Regions from separate parts of the Bradyrhizobium dasycarpum genome, predicted to be linked through region 1. Evidence: riboswitches for the same ligand, from Rfam matches in the RefSeq annotation. Region 1 holds a riboswitch; the other holds the start of a gene.
What was found. Region 1 has a riboswitch for cobalamin ahead of ACETMP_RS11640 (DUF1636 family protein). Riboswitches for the same ligand answer to the same signal wherever they lie in the genome.

Region 1 (12,064 bases):
CCGTAGAAGTAGGGATCGCCCTCGCAGAGCACGACGACATCGACCGCGCGCGCGAGCCGCGCCAGGCGCTCGGCCCATTCATCGTAGAAACCGGCGAGCAAGTGGATGTATTCCGGACTGTCGAATGCGATCTCCGTCGTGACCGGATATTCCATGGGATATTCGGTGACGCCGGCTGCCAGCATGCCCTCGACGATGCGCCGGGCCTGGCCTGGCCTTCCCTTCTTGCGGAAATAGGCGACGTGGCTGGCGCCGCGCACGGTGCGATCGGCGCGCACGCTCATCAGATCAGGGGCGCCGGGGCCGAGACCGCAGCAGATGATGCGTCCCATCGCTATTCGCTCCGGCTCGCCAGCGCGTTCACGGCGGCAACCGTGATCGCGGAGCCGCCGAGGCGGCCTTCGACGGTCAGCGCCGGCGCCGGCGGATCGGCCATCAGCGCGGCCTTGGACTCGGCCGCGCCGACGAAGCCGACCGGGCAGCCGATGATCGCAGCCGGCCGCGGGCAGTCACGATTCTCCAGCATGTTGAGCAGATGAAACAGCGCCGTCGGCGCGTTGCCGATCGCAACGATCGCACCGGCGAGATGCGGCCGCCACAGCTCGAGGCGCCGCGGCCGAACGGGTGTTGCGCATCGATTGCGCAAGTGCGGGCACGGTCTCGTCGCCGAGCGTGCAGATGACGGGGTTGGCCGCGGGCAGCCTCGCGCGCGTGATCCCTTCGGAGACCATGCGCGCATCGCACAGGATCGGCGCCCCGTTCTGCAAGGCCGTGCGCGCGGCTATCGCCATGCCTGGCGTGAAGCGGACATGCGACTCCAGACCGACCATGCCGGCGGCGTGGATCATCCGCACCACCACCTGCTCCTCGTCCGGCGTGAAGCGGGCAAGATCGGCCTCGGCGCGGATGGTGGCGAAGGATTGCCGGTAGATCGCCGCGCCGTCGGTCTCGTAAGTATGCGGCATCAGTTCCCTCCCACCAGAATGGAGGGATCGCTGACGATGTCGACGCCGTTGAGGCCACGCAGCACCGGCTCATCGCGCGTCGAGCCGCCGCGGACGAGATCGAAGCCGGCGCGCGTCGCGACCAGCGTGACCGCGGCCGTGCCGGAATGGGCGCAGCCCTTGCCACAGCCCGAGACGTGCAGCCGCGCATCGGCGGCGATGCGCGGGGCGAGCGCCGCGGCCAGCGCGCGCGTATCGGCATGGGCCTCGCGGCAGCGCGGCGCGCCGCTGCAGGCGATGACGCGCAGCGCAGGATCGAACGGCTCGGTGATGAGACCCGGCGCGCTCGGCATCTCGCGCCTGGCTTCGCTCAACAGCATCCGCCAGGGCGTCATACGCAGAGCGTGTCCGGCGAGCTGGTGCAGCGTCGTGTGCAGCATCTGCCCGAACGCGACGCCGACCATCGCGCCTTGCGGATAGTGCCCGGGCCGCGAGGCGGCCATCACGGGCGCAGGCTCGGCCTCGCCGTGCAGCGATTGGGGCAATACCGCACCTGACGCGATGTGCGCCGCCATCCGCCCTCGCCCACCCCTGGCGCCACCGGAGACCAGGAACCAGCTTGCGAGCGCCAGCGCCGTGCTCACGGCATCGCCGCGCGCGACGGAGCGGCCAAGCCTCGCACCGTCGGCCCGCACCAGCAGATGGCCCAGGCGATCGCGCTCGATGCGGATGTCCGCGGAATCGCCGGCGAGCACCCGCGACCTGCCGTCATCGATGGCGAAGCCGAACTTGGTCGGAAGCGCGAGGCCGCACTCGGCGAGCGCCTCCTCGAGCTCCGCGGCGAGCGACTGCGTTTCGTCGCCGCCGCCCCAGAACGGCGTCACCAGAATGTTGCGGCGGGCTTCGATCTCGGTGTCAGGATCGAGCAGCCGCAGTTTTGCAAGGCCATCGAGCAGCGGCCGATGGCTCTGCTCGCTGACGCCTCTGATCTGGAGATTGGCGCGGCTCGTGACGTCGATCAGGCCATTGCCGTGTCGCCCGGCGAGCTCGGCAAGCCCGGTGATCTGTGGCGCGTCAAGGCGCCCGCCGAACGGGCGCACCCGCACAACGAACCCATCGCCCGACAGCATCGGGCGTAGCGCGCCGGGACACCAGCCCTTGACCGCGGCCGCACTCATGAGGCCTCCCGCAGCGCCGCCGCGATCGAGTTGCGGCGCGTCTGCCAGAGTGCCGCATCATGCAGGCGCGCAAAACAGGTCTCCATCGCGGCAAGCGCCGACGGATTTTCGCGCGCCATGAAGGCGCGGACGTCGTCATTGCCGAGCGTCGCATCGAAATAGAGATCGAACAGATGCGGCGGCACGGCGCCGGCAAGATGGGCGAACGCGGCCATGTGCTCCAGCGTCGCGGTGATCTCGGCGGCGCCGCGGAAACCATGGCGCATCATGCCGGCGATCCAGGCCGGGTTGGCGGCACGCGCCCGGACGACGCGGGAAATCTCCTCGGTCAGCGTACGCGCATGCGGCTGCTCGGGGCGTGCCGTGTCGAGGTGATAGAGCGATGGTCCTGCCGCACCGAGATGCGCTGCGGCGGCCGCCACGCCGGCTTCATGCGCGGCATAATCGGCGGCGAGCAGCAGGTCGGTCTCCGGCAAATCCTGGACGTGGACGAAGGCATCGGCAGAGCCAAGCCGCGCCTCGATCCCGGCGCGATCGTACTGCATCTCGCCGGCGGCCGAGAATGCCCAGGACGAGGCCGACAGCCAGGCTTCGCCGGCCGCCTCACGCGTCTCCGGCGTGAACGCGTCGGGGATCGCCGAGAGGCCGACGCCATATTGTCCGGGCCGCGGCGCGAACACGCGCGAGGCGCGGTGGCGATACGGATTCTCCTCGCCCTCGTCCTCGCGCGCGGCGAGCGCCTCGGAGGCGGCCTCGAACAATTGGGCAAGGCCGGAAAAGACGTCGCGGAACAGGCCCGAGACCCGCAGCGTGACGTCGATGCGGGGGCGGCCGAGCTCCGCCGGGGCGATGATGTCATATCCGGTGACGCGGCCGGATGCGTGATCCCAGCGCGGCGCGAGGCCGGCCAGATGCAGCGCCATCGCGAACTCCTCGCCCGCCGTGCGCATCGTCGCCGAGCCCCAGAGATCGACCACGAGGCCCTTCGGCCAGTCGCCATGATCCTGCAGGTGACGGCGCAGCAGCTCCTCCGCGAGCTTTATCCCCTGCGCATGTGCCGACGGTGTCGGCACCGCACGCGGGTCGACGGCAAAGAGATTGCGCCCGGTCGGCAGCACGTCCTGGCGACCACGATAGGGCGAGCCCGACGGTCCCGGCGCGACGCGCTGGCCGGCAAGCGCAGCAAGCAGCGCACCGCGCTCGGCGTCACCGCAGGCACCGCGGCCGAACACATGAAGGCCGTCGCCGAACTGGCTTTCCTTGAGATCGCAGACGAAGCGATCGATCCGTGGAATCGCTTCGGCCGGCGCCGCCGATGCGTCGAGGCCGAGATCGTCTTCGAGACCGGCGGCACGCGCTTCGTCGCGGATCGACGCGATCAGCCGCTGGCGGCGTGCGGGATCGAGGCCATCGGCGGTCGAATATTCATCGAGCAGACGTTCAAGCCGCCGCAGGCCTTCCGGCACCGCGGATTGCGCGAGCGGCGGCGGCAGATGGCCGATCGTGACCGCGCCGATGCGGCGCTTGGCCTGCGCGGCTTCGCCGGGATCGTTGACGATGAAGGGATAGATGACGGGCAAATCGCCGACCAGCGCTTCCGGCCAGCACGCGGACGACAGCGCGACGGATTTTCCCGGCAGCCATTCCAGCGTGCCATGCGCGCCCATGTGCAGGACGACATCGATCCGCTGCGCGCGGAGCCAAAGATAGAACGCGACATAGGCGTGGCGCGGCGTACGGGCGAGATCGTGGTAATCGGCATCGCGCGTGACTGCATCGCCGCGCTCGGGCTGAACCGCGATGATGGAGCGGCCGCACGCGATGGCCGCGAAACGGAACGCGCCGTCGCGGCAGCTCGGATCGTCTTCCGGCGCGCCCCAGGCCTGCGCGAGATCGTCTTGCAGGGATTGTGGAAGGCGCGAGAGGGCCGCGCGGTATTCTGCAACGCTCCAGGTGAGCTTTTGCTTCAACAGCGTCTCGCCGAGCGCATCAACCCGCGCGACATCGAAACCAGCCTCGGCGAGATCCGACGTCAGGACTTCCACCGAAGCCAGCGCATCGAGCCCTACCGCATGGGCGATCTGATGCGGCCGGCCCGGATAGTTCGAGAGCACGATCGCCAGCCGCTTCTCGCCGACAGGCTTCTCCGCAAGGCGATGCCAGGCCACAACGCGCGCGGCGACGGCCTTGACGCGCTCCTCGTCCGGCCCGTGCGCTAGATGGGCGAATTGCAGATCGGGGTCGCGCATCGCGGCCGACTTGAAGCTCACAACGCCTGCGAACAGCCGGCCGTCGACCTCGGGCAGCACCACATGCATCGCGAGATCGCCGGGCGAGAGACCTCGCAGCGACTCTGCCCAATCCTCGCGCCGCGCCGTCGAGAGCGCGACCTGGAACACCGGGCACGAAGCTTGATCGAACGGCGTCGCGCCGTCGTCGCCGATGGCCGAGAATGCCGTCGCGTTGACGATCGCGGCCGGAGGATGTTGCGCGAGATGCGTGCGCAACCAATCGGCGACGCCGTGCGCTTTCAACGAGGTGACAAACGCGCCGTAGGAGTCAAAGCCCCTCTCGCGCAGCGCCGCGATCAGCGCATCAACCGGGGCCGTGTCGGCAGCGGTGAGATAGGAGCGATAGAACGTCACCAGCGCGAGCGGCCTGCCCGCACCCGAGGCCGGCGCAGCAATGACGCCGCGCGCGGGATCGTAGAAGCCCATTTCCGGCACAGTCAGCTCGCCGGTAACGGGCCCCGCATAAAGTCCCGAGGCCAGCGCGAGCTGCGCGATCGCCGCTTGCGCGGCGACCGGACCGCCGGTGTCGCAAAGCACCTTGAGCCGGCGCAGCGTCGACACCGGCAAGGTCGAGTAGGAATCGAGCCGCGCGTCATCGCGGCCATCGCCCGGCAGCACGGCGAGCACGATGTTGCGATCCTTTGCGAGTTGCTGGAGCGCAGCGAGCCCGTACGGCCAATAGGATTCGCCGCCGATCAGCCGCACCAGAATGCCGCGCGCCTGCGACAGCGTCTTCTCGAGATAGGTGTCGACCGACAGCGGATGCCGCAGCTCCGCGAGATTGGCGAGCCGCAGCGACGGCAGGCTATCGCGGCCACGGCGCCAGCCGGCCGCGAAGGCGGCAAGGTCGGAATCCGAATACGAGAGCACCACGAGATCGGCCGGATCCTGGCCGATGTCTCTGGGCGTCGCGGTCTCCTCCAGACCGCGGCTCTCGCGGAAGACGACGTGCATCAGACACCAAGTCCCGACCTGATCGCGGCCTCGTCGATATCGCCGTGCTCGCCGATCACGACGAGCTTGGACTGCCTGAGACCTGCGCCCCAGGGCTTGTCGAACTGGTGGCGCACGCGCTCGCCCACGGCCTGAAGCAAGAGACGCATCGGCTTGCCCGCGACCGCGATATAGCCCTTGGCGCGCAGCACGTTCTGCTCGCGCGCCAGGCGCTGCACGGAGGCAACCAGCGCATCGATGTCGGTGACTTCCGGAAGGTCGATCACGACGGAAGCGAAATCATCATGCTCGTGCTCCTCCTCGCCGTCATGATGCGAGGGGCGCGCGGCGAGATCGTTCTCCGCGGCAGCGCCGAGGCCGAGGATGACGCGGGCGTCGATCGCGCCGTCGGTGATGGGCAGCATCGGCACGCGGCGCGGCATCTCGGCAATGATCGCGGCCTTGGCCGCTTCGATGCCGGCGGCACCGGCAAGATCGGCCTTGGTCAGCAGCACGATGTCGGCGCAGGCGATCTGGTCCTCGAACACTTCCGACAGCGGCGTCTCGTGGTCGAGATTGGCGTCGGCCGCGCGCTGCGCCTCGACGGCGTCAGGATCGGGCGCGAAGCGGCCCGCCGCCACGGCCTCGGCATCAGCGAGCGCGATCACGCCGTCGACCGTGATGCGCGAGCGGATCTCTGGCCAATCAAATGCCTTCAGCAGTGGCTTCGGCAGCGCCAGGCCCGAGGTCTCGATCAGGATGTGATCCGGCCGCACCGGCCGCGCCAGCAATTGCTCCATGGTCGGAATGAAATCGTCGGCGACGGTGCAGCAGATGCAGCCATTGGCGAGCTCGACGATGTTCTCTTCCGGACAGTTCGCATCGGCGCACGACTTCAATATCTCGCCATCGACGCCCTCGCTGCCGAACTCGTTGACGAGCACTGCGAGCTTCCTGCCGCCGGGGTTGGCGAGCAGATGCTGGATCAGCGTCGTCTTGCCGGAGCCGAGGAAACCGGTGACCACCGTGACCGGAACTTTTGCGAGCGAGCTCATTCGGCGGCCTCCGGCACGATTGCGATGGGGGAATGCGGGCAAGCGACTGCTTGCGGAAGATTTCGGGGCGGCTGCGCCAGGGCACGAGGCCATCAGGCGCGGCCGCATAGGCCGCAGCGCCTGCGACCACGTCCTGCGCATTCGCATCCGACAGGCGGCCATAGACATAGGACCAGCGACCGGGCGCGCTCAGCGCGACCGAGCAGCCCTGGCTGCAGGCCGAGAGGCATTCGACGGGAACCACATTGACGCCGTCGGGCACGCCAGCCTCGAGGATCGCACCGTGCAGGCGCTTGCCGGGCGTGGTCTCGCCCTCGCCAAGCGTCTGGCCGGCACGGCAGGTGATGCAGACATGAAGTGTGACGGTCATCGCCTCTTCCAGATAACAGCGGGAGGCGATGAGGCACACGGACCATTCGTCAGAAGGCCCGTTTCCCCGTCGCGGAACACCCCGTCCGCCGGTCCAAAACTCGTCCGCGCTGGCAGGTCTCCCGGCTTGCGGAGCAGGGTTTTGCCCTTCGATCCCCGCCTTCCCGATTCCTGGGGAATCAGTGGCTTTGGGCATCTCTCCGGTCACGGTCGCGGGGGCGGCTGCATTTTGGATCCAAATCTTGCCGATTCGGACCCTATCGCATTCCCTCTTCGCCTGTCATAGGACAGGAACCAACGCCGGGCCACCATTTGCCGGTGGCCGCCTCTTGTCAAGCCGAAGGACCGGATCCAATGACGCCTGAACCGGACACCCAAACACCTGAGGAAACCGACGCCAGGCACGCCCAGAAAATGGCGAAGAAGAAAGCCGCCCGCGACAAGATCATGGCGACCAAGAGCGGCGAAAAGGGCCTCATCATCGTTCACACCGGCGCCGGCAAGGGCAAGTCGTCCTCCGCCTTCGGCATGATCGTGCGCTGCGTCGCCCATGGCTTCCCCTGCGCGGTCGTGCAGTTCATCAAGGGCGCCTGGGACACCGGCGAGCGGCGCCTGCTCACCGGCCATTTCGGCGAGCTCTGCCAGTTCCACGCCATGGGCGAAGGCTTCACCTGGGAGACGCAGGACCGCGCCCGCGACATCGCCGCTGCGCGCGCCGGCTGGGAGAAGGCCAAGGAGCTGATATCAGATGAGAACTTGCGCATGGTCGTGCTCGACGAGATCAACATCGCGCTGCGTTACGACTATCTCGACATCGCCGAGGTGGTCGACTTCCTGACCACCTCGAAGCCGCCGCTGACGCATGTCGTGCTCACCGGACGCAACGCCAAGGACGAGCTGATCGAGATCGCCGATCTCGTCACCGAGATGACGCTGGTCAAGCATCCCTTCCGCTCCGGCATCAAGGCGCAGGCCGGCGTCGAGTTCTGATGCCGATGGCACGTGCGCTGATGATCCAGGGGGCCGGCTCGGACGTGGGCAAATCGCTCATCGTGGCCGGCCTTGCGCGCGCCTTCACCCGGCGGGACCTGCGCGTGCTCCCCTTCAAGCCGCAGAACATGTCGAACAACGCGGCCGTCACGATCGATAGCGGCGAGATCGGACGCGCGCAGGCGCTGCAGGCGCTCGCCGCCGGCGTGGAGCCGCACACCGACATGAACCCGGTGCTGCTGAAGCCCGAGACCGATGTCGGCGCCCAGGTCATCGTTCACGGCAAGCGCATCGCGACAGTGCGCGCGCGCGACTACGCCGCGATGAAGCCGTCATTGATGAGCGCGGTGCTGGAGAGTTTCGAGCGGCTGAAGGCGCGCGCTGACCTCGTGCTGGTCGAGGGTGCCGGCAGTCCGGCGGAAGTCAACCTGCGCAAGTCCGACATCGCCAATATGGGTTTTGCCCGCAAGGCCGACGTGCCCGTCGTGCTGGTCGGCGACATCGACCGCGGCGGCGTCATCGCGCAGCTCGTCGGCATCAAGACGGTGATCGACCCCGAGGATGCCGCGATGATCCAGGGCTTCGTCATCAACAAATTCCGCGGCGATCCCACCCTGTTCGACGATGGCTACAGGCTGATCGAACACAAGACCGCCTGGCGCGGCTTCGGCGTGCTGCCCTGGTTTGCCCGCGCCGGCGAGTTCCCGGCCGAGGACGCGCTCGGCCTGAGCGACGCGCGCAAGCCCGGCCAATGCAAGATCGCGTGCTTGGCGCTGTCGCGCATCGCCAATTTCGACGATCTCGATCCGCTGAAGCTGGAGCCAGGCGTCGATCTCGTGATGGTGCGCCCGGGTGAAGCGATTCCGGGGGACGTCCGCCTCGTCATCATCCCCGGTTCGAAATCCACCCGCGGCGATCTCGCCTTCCTGCGCGCGCAGGGCTGGGACATCGACCTGCTCGCGCATCATCGCCGCGGCGGCCACGTGCTCGGCCTCTGCGGCGGCTACCAGATGCTGGGGCGCAGCGTTGCCGACCCTGATGGCATCGAGGGCCCCGCAGGCGATACGCCCGGACTTGGGCTGCTGGATGTCGAGACGGTGATGAGCCCGCAGAAGACGCTGACGCGTGTCGCGGCCGTGCATGCCGCCACGAACCACCCGATCGAGGCTTACGAAATCCACATCGGGCGCACCGACGGACCGGATCGCACCCGCCCCTTCGCAAAGCTGAACGGCGAGCCGGAGGGCGCGATCTCGCGCGACGGCCGCGTGCAGGGCAGCTATCTGCACGGCTTGTTCACGTCGGATGATTTCCGCAAGGCGTACCTGGCAAGGCTCGACATTCCCGCCGGCAACGAGCCCTATATGGGCCGGGTCGAAAGCGCGCTCGAGGCGCTGGCCGATCACATCGAGAAACATCTCGACGTCGATGGCCTGCTCGCGCTAGCGCGCTAGCACTTCGGCAAGGCGCGTCCATTCGGCTTCGCTGCCGGGAAGCCCGAGGCGCAGCCATGTCGGCTCTCGCGCAAACACGCGCGACCAGATATGGCCATGAGCCAGCTTCTCCTGCGCAGCCAGCGCGTCAGGCGTCCGGTAAAGACGAAACAGCGGCGTACCGCCGATCGGGGTCCAGGCTTGCGCGCGCGCCATCTCGTCGAGGCGGACGCAGTCGCGCGCGAGCCGCGCCGACGTTGCTTCGGCCCAGGCTTCATCGCGCAAGGCACCGCAGCCGATTGCGATTGCTGCGCCCGAGACCGGCCACGGGCCCGAGAGCTCAGCGAGCCTGGCGATGTCGGCGGCATCGCCGAGAGCAAAGCCCAGCCGCAGGCCGGCAAGCCCGTAGAATTTTCCAAACGAGCGCAGGACCAGCAGCCCCGGCCGATCCGCTTCGGATGCGAGCGACAGCATCGGAACGGCGTCGGCAAAGCTCTCGTCGATCACGAGGCGGCCGACGCGCGGCAGCAGTGCCAGCAAATCCTTCGGCGCATGATTCCGGCCGTCGGGATTGTTGGGATTGACGACGACGGCGAGATCCGCACCGGCCAGCGCGTCGAGCTCGCCAGCCTCCTGCACATCCCAGCACGCGGCCGACAGCACGCCTGCATACTCATTATAGGTCGGCGCGAGAATTTGCGCGCGGCCGGGCGGCGCGAGCTGCGGCAGCAATTGAATGGCGGCCTGCGCGCCGCCGAGCGCGATGATCGGCGCGCTGGTGCGATAGGCGTGCCGCGCGGCATGATGCAGAGCGTCGATCTCGGCGCGCGAGGGCAGCGCGCTCCACGCGCGCGCACTCACCTCGCCGACGGGATAAGGCAACCGGTTGATGCCGGTCGACAAGTCGATCCAGTCCTCGGCGCGTCCACCAAAACGCTTTTGGGCTTGATCGAGATTTCCGCCGTGCTCGCGCATGCCCCGTTCTTTCACGCGAAGGCCAGGATCGCAAGCACGCCGGCGAGCAACAGCATGGCGCGGCGATAGACCGTCAGTCCCTCGCTGATATCCGCGGCAAGCGGATCGCGCGCGCCCTCGTTGAGCCAGGGTTCGTTCGTGATGCTGCCATGATAGATGCGGGGACCGCTGAGGCGCACGCCGAGTGCGCCGGCCATCGCCGCTTCGGGCCAGCCGGCATTCGGCGAGCGGTGACGGCGCGCATCCCGCGTCATGCAGGACAGCGCCTCGGACCGCCTTGGCGCCAGCAGCACGAACAGGAACCCGGTCAGACGCGCCGGAATGAAATTGGCGACATCGTCGATGCGTGCCGCGGCCCAGCCAAAGGCTTCGTGCCGCTCGCTGCGATGGCCGATCATGGAGTCCAGGGTGTTGATGGCCTTGTAGCCCAGAATGCCGGGAAGGCCGAACAGCGCGCCCCAGAACACCGGGGCGACGATACCGTCGGAGGTGTTCTCGGCAAGACTCTCGATCGCCGCACGCGCGATGCCGGCCTCGTCGAGCGCCGCGGGATCGCGACCGACGATCCGCGAGACCGCCGCGCGGGCGCTGGCGATATCGCCGGCCAGCAACGGGGTCGCGACCGCCGCGACGTGATCATGCAGCGAGCGCAGCGCGACCAGCGGCCAGGCCAGCATGCCGATCAGCACGATCTCGATCCAACCTTCGGGTAGCAACGACTGAATCATCCAGCCGAGCACGACGGAGGCTGCAATCACCAAGAGTGCTCCGGCGATGCCGGCTGCGCGGCGCAGCGCCGGGGGATCGGAGGCGCGATTCCAGCCGCGATCGATGGCCGCAATCAGCCGCCCCAGCCAAGTCACGGGATGGCCAATCCGCGCGAACAGCCATGTCGGCCAGCCCAGGAAGGCATCCACCGCCATCGCCACCACCATCGCGCCCGCAAAGCTCAACCCTGCCTCCTGTCCTGCCCCTGTTGCGCAAAGCAAGGCGCGAGCGCAAGCCCCTCCATGCCCGATTTCGGCTTTGTCTTTGGCCGCGTTTGGTGATTAGTCAGGCCCAAAGGAGACCTTGATGGCCGTCATCTTGATCACGGGCGGAGCACGATCGGGCAAGAGCAAGCGCGCGGAAATGCGCGCGCGCGCCTTTCCCGGGCAGCCCGTCTATGTCGCAACGGCCGAGGCGCTCGACACCGAGATGGAAGCACGTATCGCCAAGCATCGCGCGAGGCGCGGAACCGACTGGATCGAGCGTGAGGTGCCGCTCGATCTCGTGTCCGCACTGGTCGCGAGCGATGGCGGCGGCGCACGGCTGGTCGACTGCCTGACGCTGTGGCTCTCCAATTTGATGCATGCGACGCGCGACTGGGAGCATGACGTGACCGAACTCGCCGGCGCCCTGCCCCGTTTGAACAGCCCCGTCGTCCTCGTCACCAACGAAGTCGGCCTCGGCATCGTGCCCGACAATGCGCTGGCGCGCAGTTTTCGCGATGCCGCCGGGATCATGAACCAGATGATCGCGGCCGCCGCCGATGAGGTCGAGTTCGTCGTCGCCGGCCTTCCCATGAAACTGAAATGACGCCGCGCGCCGAGATTCTCAAAGACATTGTCGCCGATCTCAGGGTGGCGGCATCGTTCGTGACGATCCTTCCCGTGGCATCGTCGAAGCCGGCAGGTGACGGCGCAATCGCGCGCGCGACCTGGGCGCTCCCCGTCGCGGGACTGCTGGTCGGCCTTGCCGGCGCTTTCGCCTACAAGGGCGCCATGTGGTTCGGGCTGACGCCGAGCCTTGCTGCCCTGCTCGCCCTGGTTACGACCGCCCTCATCACCGGCGCGCTGCACGAAGACGGTCTTGCAGATACCGCCGACGGGCTCGGCGGCGGCCGCACGCGCGAGC
Region 2 (12,064 bases), 860 kb from region 1:
GAGAGCGTTGCGGTGCAGAGCCGGGACCCAGGGCGACACGGCACATTGCCGCGACATGGGCCCCGGCCCTGCAGCGCAACGTACCGGACGATGCTTCGCATCGCCGGGGGCGCTGTGTCCGGGGCACGAGAGCGGTGTGGGCGAGGCGGTAGGCTATTTCCTCCCATCACCACTGTCATTCCCCGCCACCGGGTCTCGCCTTCGGCGAGCCCGATGACAGGCTCCGGCGGGGAATCCAGTACGCCGCGGCTTCTCGGTTCAATTACTGCGGCCTCTGGAATACTGGATCGCCCGCCCCAGTGCGCAAGTGCGCACAAGGCGGGCGATGACACTGAGTACGTGGTTGCAGACACGCCTTCGCAGCCTCGCGGCGCAATTCGCCCGAGTTTTGCTTGATCACTCCACCCTCAAATCCAAGAGGGCGCAGGGAAGGCCGGGTGCCGACATCGCACCCGCGGTCCGCTGCGCGAAAATGCACACGCAGGAAGAACCGCACAGCAGCATACAGGTGGTGCCGATCACTCGGCCTTCCCTGCGCGATGGTCGGACGGCTTATGCCGTGCTCTCCCGGGAGCCGAACTTTCCTTCTGGCCTCCCTCGCCGTTCGAATTGACGATGCCGTCCGCCCGGTTGGACTCGCGCGCATCTTCGAAAAGCTTGACCGTAGCAACGACGGCCAGGACCACACGGTTTTGCCGTACGCGCATTCGTTCGCGCCACAGGGTCGACGGCATCGTGCACGGTGCCGTCGAATGTCGGCGCGACGAACTGAACAGCGCCGTTCGTCTGCACGCGGCCATGGGCTCACAGGGACTACCCGCCCTGCCCACACCTCTCGTGCCGACGCTGCCGCGTCCACCGCAAGCCCGGCTCGCGATCAAGACGACCTCGAGATCGCCCCTCCTGGTTGAGCCGGGATGGCCGACGTATACGCCGAAACCGAATTTCGGTAAAGCGGAATCTTTTTTGCGGGACAGGATTGACAGAGGCCGACACAGGCAGGTGCCTTAGCGCTACGCTCACCCGGGCTACCACCTCACGCGCCGCCGCATCCCGGCTGACCGCGTAGGCGGCGACGAGCGCAGCCGCGCCGATCACGAAGCCCCAGGCGCCGTGTCCCGGCTCTGCAGCGCGCCGCCAAAAAAAGCGCTGCGCTGCGTCCGGGGCAAGAGAGCGATGCGCGCACATGTTCTCTCCAGCAACGTCATTGCGAAACGCTGGTCCATCCGAAGGCATCTGACAGCCCGCCGGAGTCAGAACGTGGCGCCGGCCTTGAGCAGATAGGTACGGCCGGGCAGCGGATAGGCGCTGAAGCGGCCGTCCGTGAAGGTGCTGGCGATGGCGTAGTCGTAGTAGAGCGCATTCAGCACATTGTTGACGCCGAGGGACCAGAAGTAGCGCTCATACTGGCCGCTGAGCTTGAGGTCGATCGTGCCGCCGGCCGGGATCGGCTTCTGGGTGCCCGCCTGGTCGTTGTCCATGCGCCGCTCGCTCCAGACGCGCGCAGTGGCATCGAGCACCACGTAGTTCTGCCAGATGTTCCAGCTGACACCCGCACTCGCCGTATAGCGCGACACCAGCGGCACGTCGTTGCCGGCCCAGGCGCCTTCGCGGAAGACCGCGCGGGTATAGGCCATGCCGGAGCGCAGCAGCAGGGTGTCGTTGACGCGATAGGACAGACTGGTCTCCGAGCCGTAGCGCCGGGTCGGATCGAGATTGGTGTTGTAGAACAGGACCGGGTTGAAATGGACCTCGTTGGTGAGGTCCATCAGATAGAGACTGCTCTGCAGCTGCAGACCGCCGCCCCTGATGCGCAGACCGCCCTCGATGTCCTGCGAGGTCTGGGTCTTGAGCTGGAACGTTTGCGGGATCGCGGCGAAAGTCAGGAGATCGAAGGACGGCCCCGAGGACAGGCGCTCGTCGACGTCAGGCGTGCGGAACGCGCGCGCGGCGCGAGCGAACAGCGAGACGACGTCGTTGAGACGATGCTCGCCCCCGAGATGCAGCGCATATTGGGTCTCGTCGCTCGTCAGCGGCAGCGCGCCGATGTCAGCATTGAACGGCGCCGCCGCGTCGAAATTGTCGCGTGCCGCAAGACGGACGTTCTGCACCCGCGCGCCGTAGGAGATGTCGGTCGTGGGCAGCACGCCCAATGTGTGCTGGAAATAACCCGCGACCGTCTGCTGCCTGAGGTCGTAATTGTGCCAGGCGGCGAGCCCCTGCCCGGCGCCGCGGTGCTGCGCAAAGCTCGCATCGTAATAGTCGATGCCGGTCAGGAGCTGCGACGGCAGGCCGAGCAGCAGGCTCTTCACGCTGAGCCGCGGCGTGATCGACCAATTCGTCAGATGGGACTCGACATAAGTCGACGTGAAGAAGGCCGGAACCGGCGTCGGGCTCGCGAAGAACGCACTCTGCTGCTTCTTGTCACGCACACCGCCGTCGACAATGAGATCGACGCCGTTGACCAGCGTCCTGGTGAAGCCGGCAGTCGCGCCAAAACCCTGCTGGTTGGCGTAGTTGAACGGCGTGCTGGTGCCGCGCCGATTGGTGGTGAGCTCGTCGAGACCGATGGAGGGATCGACGGTGCGGCCGCCCGGCAGCCGCAGCTCCTGATTATCGCCGGTGACGGTGAGAAACGCGCTCAGGCCTGGCGTGGTGTAGTTGAGATTGCCGACGCCGTTCTGCTGCGAATAGCGATTGTTGTCGCGATAGCCGTCGGTCCTGGCGGTATTGCCGTAGAACGAGGTCGACCACGGACCGGAATTGAGCGAGGTCGAGACGTTGCCGAGCCTGGTGTTGAACGAGCCGAAGCCGGCCTCGATGCGCGCGGTCGCGGGCGGTCCGCCGGCGCCGGTCTTGGTGACGATGTTGATCACGCCGCCGACCGCGTTGTCGCCGTAGAGCACCGCTCCGGAATTGCCGCGCGTGATCTCGATGCGCTCGATGGAATTGAGCGGGATGGTGGAGAGGTCCACCTGCGCCATGTCGATGTCGTTGAGCCGCCGGCCGTTGACCAGCACCAGCGTGTTGGCGATGGCAAAGGCGCCGAATCCGCGCAGGTCCACGCTGGTCTTGGCGCCGATCTGGCCGCCATAGAACGTCGTGATCTGGGCCCCCGGCACCTGCGTTGCGATGATCTCGGCAAGCGTCTGCGACGGCGAATGCGCGATATCCGCGGCCGTGATGACGGTCGTGGCGGCCCCGACGATGCCGCCGCTGCCGGCGGCAGCCTCCAAGCCCGAGCCGGATGAGCCGGTGCCATCGCCTGCCGGCGCGCCGTTCGCGGCCCGCCGCAGCCGCGTCGCATCGCCCTCACCGATCGCCCTCGCCCGCGTCCGGTTCCGATCGTCGGACTTGCTCACCTCGATGGGCGGCAATTGCTCGGCAAGCCCCTGCTGGGCGAAGGCGGTGGATAGATCCAGCGAATGGAGCGAGATGGATGCGAACAGACCGGCGCCAAGGCGCCGGGCGGCAGAAATGAGACGGGACAATGTTGTCACCTCGGTATGACGTCAGTGGCACGTCACAGCGAACGAGGTTTCACGGCAGAGCGGCGGACCGCTCCGGTAAAGCCAATGTCTGTACTCCCCGACCGACATCTTCGCGTGTGACCACGGCTGACGGCAGGTCTCCTGGCTCGCGGGTCGTTACCTTACGTCGCCTTCCCAGGACCGAGGTTCCCAGTGGCACAGGACGAAAGATTCACCGCTTACAGTTGCGGGGGCAGCCGTGGCGTTGAGACAGATCCCGGCATTGGGACGTCCCGCACCACATTCCCTTTTGATCTCCCTGGGGAGAACCGTCGCCGGCCATTTACGTGTCGCTCCGGCAGAGTGTCAATCGACCGTTGGGCGGCGCTCAGGTCCGTCCGCGAGGACGTTGCGCCTGGGCCCAGGCGGCCGTGACGTCGCGCGGCGGAACATCGATGCGTTTGATCGGGGTCAGTTCGCCGGAGGCCGAGACGATCGCGGTTTCCTCGCGGCGGCAGCGCGTGCAGACAAAGCGGACCTCATGCGGAGACGCCGACCAGCTCGACCGCTTCACATTGGCGGCCATCGGCCAGGCCTCGCAATGCGAGCACGACACCAGAAATCGACCGGGATCGAGCATACCCATTTCCATCGGACTCCACGTCCTGCCGCCTCTTCAATGATTAACCCAAGTGAATCGTTCCGGTGCCTAAGCACCGCCGATTGCGAGAGCCAGCTCCGGAGGCAGCCGCCAACGCGCTCAGCGCGCGCCCTTGAGGGTGCAGGAGGTCGAGCAGGTGACGGTGGTGCCGCGATCGCATGCCTTGCAGGCGTTAACGCACTGGTTCATGTCGCGGGGATTGTAGCTGTAGTTCCGCAAGGGGCAGGCCGGCGTCGTCGAGCCGGTGATGTCCTGCTCCTGGTCGCAGGCCGCCGTCATGAGCGCGAACACGATCACAGCAACGAGGCGCATGGGATTTGCCCTGTCTAGCACGACAATGACGTTCCGGTGCGCGCTGCATTGCAGCGAACTCCGGCCTTCCCACCACGGGCACCGCCGATCAGCGACGCCCGCATGCCATCAGGATGCGCGCCAAACCTTAAGAACGGATTGCAGCCGGCCTCAGGCCGCGGCCGCGATCGCCTGCCGCATGTCGAGCGCCAACTGCCGGTACTGCTCCGAAAGCTTCAGATAGAACTCGCGCTTGCTGGCGTCGGTGGCGAGCTTGGCGATCAGCTCGCATTCGGCGGTGAGCGTCTCAAACCGTTCCAGCCTGTCCTGAAGTTCTGGCATCGGCGTGTCCCCATCAAACGCCTCAAGGACGTCAAACCTAAGCCCGGGAAATAGGTCACGGCGAACATCGTTATCGAGCAGAAGCAATTTTTCCGGTGCGGCAGCCTATTTGCTGTCGAGACGCCAGGCGCCGTCCCATCCCTCGTCGGGCGGGCTCGCCTCGAGCTGCGCGATGCGGCCGAGCATCGTGCGCGAGGGCCCGTCACCGGGAACGGCTTCGAGGGCCGCGTTGAAGGCAGCGCGCGCCGCATCGAAGCGCCTGATACGATAGGCGGCGAGCGCCTCGGCATAGTGCGTGCGCAGGCTGGCTTGCGCATCGGTGAGCGTTCCCGCCCTCGCCATCACCTCGAAGATCGGCTGCGGCGCGCTCTGGCCGGCGACCGCCAGGCGATCGATCTCGCGCAGCTCGAGCCGCGATCCGATCGCCTCGGCGGTGGCCTGCGAGATCAGGATGCGGGTGCCGTAGACCTTGTTGACCGCTTCCAGCCGCGAGGCCAGGTTCACGGCATCGCCCATCACGGTGAAGCTCATCATCAGCTCGGAGCCGATGCTGCCGGTCAGCACCTCGCCGGTGGCGATGCCGATCCGCAAATCGCACGGCGCGGGCATGGCGCGGATGCCGAGCAGGTCGGGCAGCTGCCGCTGCAGCGCGGGCACCTGGTCGGCCATCTCGATCGCCGCGATGCCGGCCAGGAGGGCCTGCTCGTTCTCCTCGATGAAGGGCGGCCCCCAATAGGACATGATGGCATCGCCGATATACTTGTCGATGATGCCGCGATTGTTCCTGACGGGTGCGGACATCACCGTGAAATAGTGGTTCATCACCTTGACGAGGCCGCGCGGCGTCATGCCCTCGCTCATCGAGGTGAAGCCGCTCATGTCGCAGAACATGATGGTCATGACCCGGCGCTCGCCGTCGATCGCGATCTCCGGCCGGTCGATCAGCCCCTGCACCACCTTGGGATCGATGTAGCGGCCGAAGGTCTCGCGGATGCGCTCGTTGTGCCGGAGCTGCTCGGTCATGCGGTTGAAGGCCGCGGCGAGCTCGCCGATCTCGTCCTGGGTGGAGACGGTGATGGTCTTGTCGAAGCGGCCTGCCTCGACCTCCCGGGTTCCGGCGAGCAGCAGCCGCACCGGGCGGGTGATGCCGCTGGATACCATCAGCGCAAAGACGAAGCCGACGATCGCCGCGAGCAGCGTCACGACGCCCGAGACGACGATCGCCTGATGCTGGCGGCTGATCACCTGCGATGTCGAGAAGAAGACCTGCGTCAGCATGTCGGCGCGGATCGCATCGACCTTGCGGTTGAACTGGTCGCGCACCACGTCGATGTGCTCCAGCGTGCCGCGGGCCTCCGTCATCTGCCTGGCGTCGACCTGCTTGAGCAGCTTCGCATGGTCCTCATTCAGGTCGCGGCGCAGCTCGGTGACGGCGGTCTCGATGCGGATATCGATCCGCCCCAGCGCGGCATTGTCGGAATAGGTCCTGGGGTCGTCGATGATCGCGTTGATGAGCTTGCGTGCGGCCTCGGCGCCCTCCTCGATCTTGCGGTCGGATTCCTCGAAGTCGCGAAGGCGCGCCGCATAGGCCTGCTCGTCCGATGGCGCCTCCATCCTGGTCATGACCATCCGCCGCAGCGCCAGCGCCCGCTCCAGCGAGTGGATGTTGGCGCGGGCCAGATGGCTATAGGCCGGGATGTAGCGATTGGTCAGCTCGTCCAGAAGGACACCGACCTGGCTCGACATCACCATCGACAGGATCGAGGTGACCAGCATCAGGACGATCAGTCCGAGGGCGATGCCGACGATCTTGTGCCGGATCGACTGGTTGAAAATGGGCATAGCTGCGGGCAAAGGCCAAAAGGATGCAGGAGGGAACTCCATACACCGACCCAGCTGCGGGAACACGCGCAATCTGGTTCCTTCCAGCGCCTCGATCCGGCCTCGCCGTCGCGCACGTCCGGATCGTTAACAAAGGTTAAAGGGCGGCCAGCGCCTCAGTTCCCCGGAGTTCCCGCATCACATCCGTATTTCGCCGCAATGTTGCGACAGCGTGAGGACTGCGAGACGATGCCGTGGCATCGGATCCGGTGCCTTGATTCTCAAGCCGCATGTCGTCGCGGACCTTGGTTTGTGGTGGTTTCGCAGGGGGACCATGGAATGAACCAGTGCCTACGCTCGTTCGCGTGTGTCGTTGCCGTGGCCGCATTGGCTCTCCTTCCCACCGGGCTGGCGGCAAAAAGCAGTCACAAATCCTCCACGCCGAAGAAGACGCATGAGGCGAAAGCCGGCAAGCAGCGTCACGCCGCGGCGAAGTCCTCGGCCAAGTCGCGCCACGGCAAACATGCCGAGGCCAAGCGCAAGTCGAAGACCACCAACGAGCCTTCCAGCAAACCGGCGTTGCCGCCGCTGACCGGCGACCTCGCCGCGCTGAAGGACGCGATCGACCTCACGCGCAAGGGCAAGGGCGAGGATGCCAGCGCGGCGCGCGACCGCATTGCCGATCCCGCCGGGCAGAAGCTCGCGGACTGGTTCATGCTGCGCCATTCCGAGAGCACGGCGAATTTCAAGCGCTACGCCGCGTTCCTCACCGCCAATCCGGACTGGCCGAGCCGCCGCACGCTGCTGCGCCGCCGTGCCGAGGCGCGGCTGTGGCAGGAGAAGAGCGATGCTGCCACCGTGCACAAATTCACCATGGACCGCCCGATCAGCGCCAAGGGCAAGTTCGCGCTCGCCCGCGTGCTGCGCGCCGAGGGCGATACCGACCGGGCCGCGCATCTGGTGCGCGAGGCCTGGCGCACGGACGAATTGTCCGAGCGCAGCGAGCAGGATTCCTACGACGCGTTCGCAGATCTCCTCACCGCCGACGATCATCGCGCCCGCATGGACAAGCGGCTCGGCGCCAAGGACTACGCGGCGGCGCGGCGCGCCGCGAAACGGCTCGGCGAGGACGCGCTCGCGATCGTCAAGGCCTGCGCCGCCGTAACCGGCAAGGCCAGCAAGGCCAAGGATTATCTCGAGGACGTCCCGAGCGAAGCGCGGCGCGATCTCGGCTATGTGCTGTGCCGCGCCAAATGGCATCTCCAGAACGATCGTATCGACGATGCCGCCGAGGTGATCCTGGCCGCCGCGCCCGAGACCATGGCGGCCCAGGACACCGATGCCTGGTGGCGGGAGCGGCGCATGCTTGCGCGCAAGCTGCTCGACCAGGGCAAGTTCAAAACCGCCTATGACGTGGTGCGCACGGCCGCCGTGCCGGACAAGGAAGTCTATCGCGTCGACTATCATTTCATGTGCGGCTGGATCGCGCTACGCTTTCTCGACGATCCCAGGACGGCGATGGTGCACTTCGTCGCTGTCGACGAGGGCTCGTCCAATCCGATCGCGCTGTCGCGCGCCCATTACTGGCGCGGCCGCGCCGCCGAGGCGATGGGTGCTGCGGACGATGCGCGCATGAGCTATCGGGCGGCCTCGCGCTATCCGACCGCCTATTACGGCCAGCTGGCGCGCGCCAAGCTCGGCCTCGACCGCGTCGAGCTGCGAGCGCCCTCGCTCGTCCTGGCCGCGGCAGATACGCCACCCGCGGACGAGCGCGTGCGCGCCGCCGACATGCTCTACGGCATCGGCGAGCGCGACCTGGTGTTCTATTACGCCGAGGACTTTGCCAAGGAGAGCACCGACGTCGCCGCGCTCGAAGCGCTCGGCGAGCTCGCCCGGCGTCGCAACGATGCCCGCGTGATGCTGGAGGTCGGCAAGACGGCGCTGGCGCGCGGGCTCGCGCTCGACCATTACGCCTTTCCCACTATCGGCATCCCCGAGCACCGGCAGGTCGCGCCTGCGATCGAGACCAGCGTGATCTATTCGGTGGCGCGCACCGAGAGCTCGTTCGAGCAGCGCGACAAGTCGCATGCCAACGCGGTCGGGCTGATGCAGGTGACGCCGGAAGCGGGACGCGACACCGCGAAGCGCTTCGGCCTGATTTACGATTGGGACAGGATGGTCTCCGATCCCGTCTACAACACGCAGATGGGCGCCGCCGAGCTCAGCGCGCTGTTCTCGGAATATCGCGGCAATCAGATCATGACCTTCGCCGGCTACAATGCCGGCCGCGGTCGCGTGCGCGATTGGGTGCAGGCGCGCGGCGACCCCCGGGATCCCAAGGTCGACCCGGTCGACTGGGTCGAGCGCATCCCGCTGTCGGAGACGCGCAACTACGTCCAGCGCGTGATCGAGAACGTACTGGTCTATCGCGCGCGGTTCGAGGATAGCAGCATGGTCGCCGGCAAGAGCGACGAACGCGTCGTGACGAAGGACGCCAGCGCCACGGCGATGCCGGTGGATTGAACGCCTTTTCTCGTGTGTCCTGTCACTCCGTCTCAGGCGGACGAGGGACCGCCCAGGACGGATCCGCGCCGAATGGGTGATCCAGAAAGAAATACCACGTGCCGTCGTCGCCCCTACGGTGAACCTCCATCCCGTGATGATGCACCTCGATCGGCCTCCCGTCCTCCGCCTGGCCAGTAATGAGCCATTGCGAACGCGTCATCGCGAAATCGCCCGAGATGGTCGTGTGGTGGGTCACGACGTCCATGTGGGGCTTGAGCGCGATATAGGACGCCATGGTGGCCCGGATCGCGTCCGCGCCGCGCGCGATCTTGGTGCCTCCGTGCACCGCGTCGACCTGCACGATCGAAGCTTCCGGATGATAGAGGGCCGCTGCAGCGTCGACATCTTGCGCGTTGAAGGCGCGGGCGAGCCACAGATTGCTGAGTTCAGGCGCCGGGGAACCCATATTGACGTCTCCTTCGTGAAGTCAGCCCCGATGCTGCAGATAACGCGGCTTGCGTTAGGGGGCCATGATGCGAACCTGCAGTCGCGATGTGCACCATTGCACACCCTTTTTCGCTGAAACGGCCGATGCGCAGAATTCGGAGCCCATGCGTTTGCGGCGCCCTTTCCTTGAACATCGGAGCTCGGCTGCAATGGCCCACATACCCCGTCGCATCGAATGGAATGACCTGCGTTTTATGCTTGCAGTTGCCGAGCAGGGCGGGCTCGCTGGCGCTGCGCGCGCGTTAGGAGTGAACCGAACCACCGTGCTGCGACGCGTGAAGGCCTTCGAGCGGACGCACCAATGCCGGCTATTCGAACGGCTTCACACAGGGTACGGGCTCACCGCTGGCGGCGAGCAATTGCTCGCGACAGCAAGGCACGTTTCCGACGCGGTCGCCGACCTGGAGCGTCGTTTGGCCGGACGGGATCTGCAGATGCATGGCACGCTGCGGGTGGCCACGACCGATACGCTAGCCGCGGCCACCCTGCCCCAGCACTTGGCAGCCTTTCGAGTTCGCCACCCCGCCGTGATCATCGAATTGGTGGTCGGCAATATCCCCGCAGATCTGACCCGCCGCGAGGCTGACGTCGCGGTGCGCCCTATGACCGGTCCTCCCGAAGTGCTCCGCGGCAGGCGAGTGTGCGGACTCGCGTTCGGCATCTATGCGGCCCCGGGTGCCCATGCAGGCCCATGGCTCGTTCCCGACGACAGCCTGGCCGGGACTGTCGTCGGCCGCTGGACGCGGGCAAACGTGCCCGACGTCGAAATCGCGGCTCGCGCGGACAGTCTACTGGCGCTGCGCGACCTGGCATCCGCGGGACTGGGGCGGACCGTCCTGCCGTGCTACCTCGGCGAGGCGGCTGGCGGGCTAATACGGGTGGGAGAGGTCCTGCCGGATGCCAAATCCGAGCTTTGGCTGCTAACCCATGAGGACTTGAGCCGGACGGCACGGGTGCGCGCGTTTACCGAGTTTATGGCCCGTGTCCTCGGCGACGAGCGCGATTTGCTGGAAGGCCGCCGGGCCAATCCTTCGTCTCAATTGCGCGACCTGCGGGAGCCGCCCAAGTGACCCAGCGTCGAAGCGGACCGAGGCCAGATGAGTGGATGCGCTTGCGCATCCATCGGGCCAATGACCGCACCAGCTACAAGCCCCCTCAATCCACCTTGATGTTCGCCGCCTTGATGATCGGCCACCATTTTGCGATCTCGGCCTTCTGCCGGGTGCCGAGCGCTTCGGGGGCGAGCTGGTCCTTCGGTGTCATCTCCAGACCCTGGTTTTCGAGCTGCTTCCTCACGGCGGGATCGTTCAGCGCTTCCACGGCCGCGGCGTTGAGCTTTGCCACGATCTCCTTCGGCGTGCCCTTCGGAACCCACATGCCCGACCACAGCGTCATGTTGAAGCCCTTGAGGCCCGCCTCCTCCACGGTCGGGATCTCCGGCGCCGAGGCCAGGCGCTTGCTGTCGGTGATGCCGTAGGCGCGGATCGTGCCGGCGCGGACCTGACCGATCGAGTTGGAGGCTTGGTCGACCATGATGTCGATCTGGCCGGCGATCAGGTCGTTCAGTGCGGGCGCGGTGCCGCGATACGGCACGTATTGCAGCTTGATGCCGGAGACGCTTTCGAAATAGACGCCGGCGATGTGGCTGCCGGAGCCGGCGCCGGCGGTGCCCGCCGTCGGCGCCGAGCTGCGCGATTTCAGCCATTCGATCAGCTCTTTCAGCGACGTCGCGGGCACCGCGTTCTTGCTGACGACCATCATCGGATTGCTCGGCAGCAGCACCACCGGCTCGAGGTCGGCGACGAGATCGAATTTGAGCTTGTAGACCGCGCCGTTGGCGACGTGGGTGCCGAGATGGCCGAACGAGATGGTGTAGCCGTCCGGCGGCGATTGCACGGCGCGGCCGACGCCGATCGAGCCGCCCGCGCCGGTGACGTTCTCGATCACCACGGGCTGGCCGAGCGGCACCCGCATGCGCTCGGCAAGCACGCGCGCCATTGCATCGGACGGTCCGCCCGCCGCGAATGGCACGATGATGGTGATCGGACGGGTGGGATAGTCATCGGCGCGCGCGGCGCCGACAGCAGCGAGAACAGCAAACAGCGCAGCCCAGACGGCCTTCGTCATTGTCTTCTCCCCAGCGATGTCTTTGTTGTTTTTTGGCCCTCTGCCCGCGTACGGGAAGAGGGATCGTTCGTAGCCTATGCCGCGCTAGAACTGCGCGTAATCGATCGGCTTGTGACGGTCGAGCGTGCGCGTGACCGGCGGCAGCGGATATTTCAGGCCGGTGGCGCAGTTGAACAACATGACGCGATCGGACTTGCTGACGCGGCCGTCGGCGAGGCTCTCCTTGTAGGCGGCGTAGGTGGCGGCGCCCTCGGGACAGAGCAGCAACCCCTCCTCGCGCGCGACCTCGTTCAGCGCCGCCGAGATCTTGTCGTCGTCGACCGCGATGGCAAAGCCCTTG

Region 2: another riboswitch for cobalamin. It lies ahead of ACETMP_RS07550 (TonB-dependent receptor); the one in region 1 lies ahead of ACETMP_RS11640 (DUF1636 family protein).

The regions. Positions count from the first base shown of each region.
Region 1 covers NZ_CP169574.1:2,347,504-2,359,567, forward strand. Annotated here, with positions in the region: gene ACETMP_RS11615 (precorrin-2 C(20)-methyltransferase) at 1-332, opposite strand, end outside; partial or broken gene ACETMP_RS11620 (precorrin-8X methylmutase) at 335-965, opposite strand; gene cobG (precorrin-3B synthase) at 965-2,122, opposite strand; gene cobN (cobaltochelatase subunit CobN) at 2,119-5,367, opposite strand; gene cobW (cobalamin biosynthesis protein CobW) at 5,367-6,401, opposite strand; partial or broken gene ACETMP_RS11640 (DUF1636 family protein) at 6,398-6,771, opposite strand; cobalamin riboswitch at 6,865-7,084, opposite strand; gene cobO (cob(I)yrinic acid a,c-diamide adenosyltransferase) at 7,125-7,760, shown strand; gene ACETMP_RS11650 (cobyric acid synthase) at 7,766-9,214, shown strand; gene cobD (threonine-phosphate decarboxylase CobD) at 9,203-10,168, opposite strand; gene cbiB (adenosylcobinamide-phosphate synthase CbiB) at 10,180-11,121, opposite strand; gene cobU (bifunctional adenosylcobinamide kinase/adenosylcobinamide-phosphate guanylyltransferase) at 11,243-11,746, shown strand; gene cobS (adenosylcobinamide-GDP ribazoletransferase) at 11,743-12,064, shown strand, end outside.
Region 2 covers NZ_CP169574.1:1,484,281-1,496,344, forward strand. Annotated here, with positions in the region: gene ACETMP_RS07550 (TonB-dependent receptor) at 1,254-3,491, opposite strand; cobalamin riboswitch at 3,605-3,819, opposite strand; gene ACETMP_RS07555 (hypothetical protein) at 3,859-4,122, opposite strand; gene ACETMP_RS07560 (hypothetical protein) at 4,231-4,443, opposite strand; gene ACETMP_RS07565 (hypothetical protein) at 4,594-4,764, opposite strand; gene ACETMP_RS07570 (adenylate/guanylate cyclase domain-containing protein) at 4,870-6,606, opposite strand; gene ACETMP_RS07575 (transglycosylase SLT domain-containing protein) at 6,925-9,108, shown strand; gene ACETMP_RS07580 (YybH family protein) at 9,131-9,556, opposite strand; gene ACETMP_RS07585 (LysR family transcriptional regulator) at 9,747-10,667, shown strand; gene ACETMP_RS07590 (tripartite tricarboxylate transporter substrate binding protein BugD) at 10,753-11,724, opposite strand; gene ACETMP_RS07595 (threonine synthase) at 11,809-12,064, opposite strand, start outside.